DNA from 2 places in the Rhizobium sp. CB3060 genome. Region 2 is predicted to be linked to the other one. Evidence: riboswitches for the same ligand, from Rfam matches in the RefSeq annotation. Region 2 holds a riboswitch; the other holds the start of a gene.
The links. A riboswitch is a leader RNA that binds a small molecule or an ion and turns the genes downstream of it on or off. The one in region 2 is predicted to bind thiamine pyrophosphate.

Region 1: linked by a shared signal. The riboswitch ahead of thiC (phosphomethylpyrimidine synthase ThiC) and the one ahead of thiB (thiamine ABC transporter substrate binding subunit) in region 2 are both predicted to bind thiamine pyrophosphate.

The regions. Positions count from the first base shown of each region.
Region 1 covers NZ_CP104159.1:1,657,760-1,661,171, forward strand. The annotation lists gene denD (D-erythronate dehydrogenase) at 1-856, opposite strand, end outside; gene N2601_RS26995 (FadR/GntR family transcriptional regulator) at 886-1,638, opposite strand; TPP riboswitch at 1,838-1,970, shown strand; gene thiC (phosphomethylpyrimidine synthase ThiC) at 2,063-3,412, shown strand, end outside.
Region 2 covers NZ_CP104158.1:3,423,407-3,426,818, reverse strand. The annotation lists gene thiP (thiamine/thiamine pyrophosphate ABC transporter permease ThiP) at 1-356, opposite strand, end outside; gene thiB (thiamine ABC transporter substrate binding subunit) at 364-1,392, opposite strand; TPP riboswitch at 1,443-1,560, opposite strand; gene N2601_RS16535 (MDR family MFS transporter) at 1,631-3,166, opposite strand; gene N2601_RS16530 (MarR family winged helix-turn-helix transcriptional regulator) at 3,381-3,412, shown strand, end outside.

The sequences.
Region 1 (3,412 bases), on a different replicon from region 2:
AGCGGATTGTGGGGTCGATCTCACGGCGGATGAGTTTGACAGCCTTTTCGCCGGCTACGCGGCGCAGAGCCTCGATCTCCTCGCCGACAAGTGCGGACAGCCCGGGCATGGTGAGATTTCGGCGCGGTCCGATCTCGCTGCTGTCGATGCGTGCGGCATGGATGAAGAAGCCGACCGCGGAGCGTGGGCTGGCAAACCAGTGTCGGACGTTCTCGTCCACCGGCAGCACGGCTTCCTGATTGACAAGAGGCTCGCGCAGAATGTTCGAGAAGAAGCCGGAGGCGGCCTTGTTGGGCTTGCCGGGGCGGATGCAGATTGTCGGAAGGCGAATGCCGATGCCGTCGAAGATGCCGCGCCTCGAATAATCGGCAAGCAGCAGTTCGCAGATCGCCTTCTGCGTACCGTAGCTCGTCAGAGGGGTCGTGAAGAAATCATCGCCGATCTTCTCCGGAAAGGGTTGGCCGAAAACAGCGATCGACGAGGCAAAGATGACGCGGGGGTTATAGGGCTCCTTCAGCCCCTCGTGCCGGATGGCCTCGAAGAGCGAGCGCGTGCCATCGAGATTGGTATGGTAGCCCTTATCGAAATCCGCCTCGGCCTCGCCCGATACGATCGCCGCCAGATGGAAGATCATATCCGGCCGCAAGCTGGAAAGCTTGGTCGCACTACTGGCATCGGCAAGATCGGCCGTCATCGCCGTGGAAACGGATGCAAGCGCGGCCGGGACCGGCGGCGGAACAACGTCGACAAGCGTCAACCTGTCGATCCCGCGGCCAAGCACATCTGCCTGCAGACCAATCTTCTCCACCAGCTTGCGACCGATCATGCCAGCCGCCCCGATAACCATCACATGCATGTCAGCCAAACCTCCTCATGCTCAGCGGCTCAAACCGTATTGCCGGTATTGCCGGTCGCCAGCAGAACCTTGGTCGTTTCGTAAATACGCGTCAGATGATGCCGGAACGCGTCGACGACGGCATCGCGGTCATGCCGTGCGAGAGCCTCGTAGATCGATAGATGATCGTCGTAGCTCGCTTCGATAGCGCCCGGCTTGGACATGGCGTTGCGGCGGTAATTCATCATGTAGGTGTATAGGTCAGTGACAAAGTCGGCGAGCAGCGGGTTTCCACCGGCGCGATAGATCGCAACGTGGAATTCGCGGTCGCAAATGAGGAAACGCATCACATCGTCTCCGCCAAGCCGCTGCGCCTCCAGAAGAGCCTGCAACTTTGCCAGCGTCGCATCGTCGATCCGTTCGGCAGCGTCGCCGACGACCTTGAGCTCGACATGGAGACGGGCCGCGTGAACCGACTCCAGATCGTAGCTGTCGATTGCATTGGGGGAGGCGATTGTCACCGTGATGTGGCTGAGGTCGACCTTGCAAACGCGGCTGCGGCTGCCATGCGAAACCGCGATGATACCTTGCGCGGCCAGGGTCTGGATGGCGCCGCGCACCGTTTCGCGGCTGACATGGAGAACGCTTGCCAGTTCGCGCTCGCCCGGCAACTCGTCGCCCGGCCGCAACATGTTGGTTGCTATCAGGACCATCAGCTTCTGAGCGATAACGTCACGCGCCGTCCGGCGGGCGAGACCACGCGCGATATTCGGCACCTCGGTTAAGATCGGACTTTCGTCCATCACACCCTCCGGTCCACTGGTTGGTCCAGCAGATCAGTTTATTAAGAATGGTTGAGCAAATCAGTCAAGCCAATTTCCTCCTGTAACCGCCAATAGGGACATCTTTCATCAGCCAGGCTCGGGACAGAGATATCGCTCGACGTCTGAGCCGCAACGAGAGCAAGCTTGACATCATTAGCGAGCGCCCTTTACCATCACCGACATTCACCAGGGGGGTCCCGGCAAGGGGCTGAGATACTGCTGAACAATACGGCTTTGCCGATTGTGGGCGCAGTGACCCGTTGAACCTGATCCAGTTCATACTGGCGTAGGGACGGTGCAAGCGCTCGAAGGCTTTGGATTCATGCGTGGAATCCGTGTCGGCGTCTTTCCATCATTCCGGCTGATTGACTGGGTCTCCAACTGCAATTTGGAGCCTCAAACCATGACCATTGCCGCAAAGAATCTTACCCCGACCGTCACGACCGGCCCGATGCCGGCATCGCGGAAGATCCATATTTCTGGAGATATCCATAGCGATATCCGCGTACCGATGCGCGAGATCAGCGTCCATCCGACCGCAGGCGAGCCGCCTGTCGTCGTCTATGATTCCTCCGGTCCCTACACGATAGAGGGCGCCGAGATCCGCATCGAGCAGGGCCTGCCCCAACTGCGCCGTGACTGGGTGCTCGCCCGCGGCGATGTCGAATCCTATGTGGGCCGCCATGTCCGCCCCGAGGACAACGGCTTTGTCAGCGGCGAACGGCTCACACCGGAATTCCCAGGGCGACGCCGGCCGCTACGTGCCACGGACGGTAAAGCCGTCACCCAGCTCGCTTATGCACGGGCCGGCATCATTACGCCGGAGATGGAGTTCATCGCCATTCGCGAAAACCTCGGCCGCAAGGCCAACGCCGAAGCACTGATTCGCGACGGCGAGAGCTTCGGCGCTCATATTCCGGATCATGTCACGCCGGAATTCGTCCGCCAGGAAGTTGCCGCCGGCCGGGCGATTATCCCGGCCAACATCAATCACCCCGAAAGCGAACCGATGATCATCGGCCGGAATTTTCTGGTGAAGATCAACGCCAATATCGGCAACTCCGCCGTCACGTCATCGATGGCGGAGGAAGTCGAGAAGATGGTCTGGGCTGCCCGATGGGGCGCCGATACCGTCATGGACCTTTCGACCGGCCGCAACATCCACAATATCCGAGAATGGATCATCCGCAATTCGCCGCTGCCGATCGGCACGGTGCCGCTGTATCAGGCGCTGGAAAAGGTCGGCGGCATCGCCGAAGACCTCACCTGGGAAATCTATCGCGATACGCTGATCGAGCAGGCCGAACAGGGCGTCGACTATTTCACCATCCATGCCGGCGTACGGCTGCATTACATCCCGCTCACCGTCAATCGCGTGACCGGCATCGTCTCGCGCGGCGGCTCGATCATGGCCAAGTGGTGTCTTCACCATCATCGCGAGAGCTTCCTCTACGAACATTTCGAGGAAATCTGCGATATCTGCCGCGCCTATGACGTCTCCTTCTCGCTCGGCGACGGCCTGCGCCCCGGCTCGATCGCCGATGCCAACGACGCGGCGCAATTTGCCGAACTCGAAACGCTCGGTGAGCTAACGAAGATCGCCTGGGCGAAGGATTGCCAGGTGATGATCGAGGGCCCCGGCCACGTGCCGATGCACAAGATCAAGGAAAACATGGACAAGCAGCTCGCCGTTTGTGGCGAGGCGCCTTTCTATACGCTCGGGCCGCTGACGACCGATATCGCGCCGGGCTAT
Region 2 (3,412 bases):
CCCTGACGCCCCCATATGCCGAGCAAGCCCAGCGCGCCGATCAGCACCGGCAGGCCCATCGGGACGGCCATCAGGCGGATCAGCCAGAGCCGGCCGAGAAATCGCGGTTGCCGCGCCAGCGCGCGGGCGACCGGAATTGCGAGGGCGACAGAAAGCAGGGTCGACAGCGTTGCCTGCAGCAGGGTGAAACGCAGCACGCGCAGAAGATAGGGATCGGCAAGCGGATTGCCGCCGGCGGATTCGATGCCAGCGGCAAGCAGGGTGACGATGGCAAGGCCGATGAAAAACGCGATACCGGCGAGGCTGAAGGCCCCGCCGGCAATAGCATGTCTTTTCTCAGGCGCCGTCAGCAGCATCTCGACATCAATTGGTGCTGGTGGCGGCCAGCCATTCGTCGATCCAGGCCTTGCGGTTCTTTTCGACCACATCGGGGCTCATCAGGAAGGTCTTCGAAGGGACGACCAGCTTGCTGAAGGCATCCGGCAGCGGTTCGGAGGTGGCCGAGACCGGCATCATCCAGTTGTTGGTCGGGATTGTGTCCTGGAAGCCGGGCGAAACCATGAACTTCAGGAAGTCGCGGGCAAGGTCCTTGTTCGCAGACGACTTGATCAGGCCGCCGACTTCGATCTGGATATAGTGACCTTCGGAGAAGGCGGCCGCCTGATAGCGGTCGGTCTTGTCCACGACCATATGATAGGCCGGCGACGTCGTATAGGAGAGCACCATCGACGCTTCGCCCTTGGTGAAGAGGTCATAGGCTTCCGACCAGCCGGGCGTCACGGTCAGGATGCGGCCCTTGAGCTTCGTCCAGGCATCGGCCGCCTTGTCGCCATAGACCGACTTGACCCAGAGCAGCAGGCCGAGGCCCGGCGTCGAGGTGCGGGGGTCCTCGATGACGATCTTCTGCGACGGATCGCCCTCGACCAGATCCTTCAGGCTCTTTGGCGGATTCTTGACTGTCTGCGTATCGTAGACGACGGCGAAATGGCCGTAGTCATAGGGGGCGAAGACGTCGTCTTTGAAATCGCCCGGAACCTTCAGGCCTGATGTGTCGATGCCACTGGCGTCGAACAGGCCAGTGTCCTTGGCCTCATCGACGAGGTTGGTGTCGAGGCCGAGAACGACGTCCGCTTTCGTGCCCGTGCCTTCCAGCTTCAGCCTAGAAAGCAGCGCCACGCCGTCGGTGACGCTGACGTAATTGACCGTGCAGCCGCAGGTCTTCTCGAAGGCGGCCTTGACCTTGGCGCCCGGACCCCAGTCGGCGGTGAAGCTTTCATAGGTGTAGATGGTGAGCGTCTTGTCGGCGGCTTCGGCGCCCGGGGCGGCGAAAAGCGTTGCGCCGGCGGCGAGAGCCAAGCCGGTAAACAGTGACAATAGCGATCGGTTGGGCATGACAGCGCCTCCTCGTTGGTTTCGTTTTGAACGGGAAAAGGGCGCCATGATTTTGTCACGCGTCTAATCCCTCCGCCGGTGTTAGCCGGATCAGGTTCCGCGGGTTGGCCGGTGAAAGCCTCTCAGCCAGATGTCTTCGAAAGACATAAGGCACCCCGTTAGAGCGTTGGCAGGTTTATTCCTGTGACGAAGGGATGACAAGGGGAATGATTCCCCTGTCGATTGCAGTACGTTCGTTTTACTCGGCTGCGTGCGCAGCCGCCTGGCTGTCGAGCTTCTTGGCGGAGCCGGGCAATTGCACGTTCTTCAATGAGATCGCCGTCAGCAGGCCGAGGAAACAGATGGCGGCGGCCGTCATGAACAGTGGGCTGAAGGCGCTCGCATAGGCATTGGCAACGCTTTCGCGCGTGGCGTCCGGCAGGGCCGCCATCATCTTCGGCGTCAGTTCCTCGATATTGGCGACACCGGGAATGGAAACGCCGATATTGCCGAGCTTGGCGGCGATGATGGCGCCGTAGATGGAAATGGCGATCGAGGCGCCGCCCATGCGCGAGAGCGTCACGGCGCCGGTGGCGGCACCGACGTCGCGGCTGGCTGCGGCATTCTGCACGCCAATGACCGGGACTTGTTGTGCCAGGCCGATGCCGATGCCATGCAGCAGCATCAGGGCGCCGATGAAGACGATCGGCGTGCCGGCGTGAACATGCGCCAGCGTGGCGAAGGCGATGGTGCTGCAGGCGGCGCTGGCGATGGCGAAGGGCTTGTAGCGACCCCTCATCGAGATCAGCCGGCCGGCAGAAAGCGAACCGCAGACGATGCCGCCGGTCAACAGAATGAACAGCAGACCCGCCATGGATGGCGACAGGCCGGTCGTCGTCTGCAGGAAGAGCGCGAAATAATTGACCATGCCGATTGCCACCGCGCCGCTGGTGACCGAGATGATCAGCAGCAGGCCGAAGGTCGGGTTGCGGAACAGCGTCATCGGCACGATCGGCTCCGGCGCGCGGCGTTCGACGAAAACCCAGGCCAGCGCGCAGAGCGCACCGAAGACGATGATCCCGAGGCATTGCGGCGAAAGCAATGAGCCGAAGAGTTCGGTGCCGTCAGCGGCAAGTACGATGCTGGTGGTCGTCAGCGCAAGGAGAAGCGCGCCGGCATAGTCGATCTTCGGCTTGCGGGCCGGTTTGCGGTACGGCAGCATGAAGGCGAGGCCGGCCAGAACGATAAAGCCGATCGGCACGTTGACGAGGAAGATCGAGCGCCAGCCGAAAAGGTCGCTCATCGTGCCGCCAAGAACGGGGCCAATGGCGCCGGAGGCCATCAGCACTAGGCTGGAATAGCTCTGATAACGGGCGCGTTCGCGCGGTTCGAAGAGATCGGCGTTGACGGAGAAGATTGATACCAGAATGCCGCCGCCGCCAAGGCCCTGCAGCACGCGGGCGGCGATCAGCGTGTTCATCGATATTGCAAGGCCGCAGACGGCCGAACCGACGGTGAAGATGGCGATGGCGGTCATCATCACATATTTGCGGCCGAAGAGGTCACCGAGCTTGCCGTAAACGGGCATCGAGGCGGATAGGGCCAGCAGATAGGCCGAGCCGATCCAGCCGAAGCGTTCCAAGTGCCCGAATTCTCCGACGATGGTCGGCAACGCCGTCGATACGATCTGGTTGTCGAGGGTTGCCATGAACATGGCGGTCATCAGGAAAAAGAAGAGAATCAGCCGGCGGCGATGATCCGCCACGAGTGGCGCGGGCGTGGTCTGCATATCCATGGAACGAGAAATCCGAGCTTGCCCGAAACGCTATGCGCTCGACCGAACGCATGGGAACGCCCCGGTTCCTGAATGCGGAACATGGCGTTTTCGGACAGGTCTTCGAAAGCGAATGTTCCGAAACAATATATGTGCTATCAGCATATAACTGTCAATGGCAAGTGAATGCTGTTTGCATATTTTAATTCCTATCCGTCTCTGATATGTTGGAATGATGACATCAGCGACGAACACACGAGAAGTTGA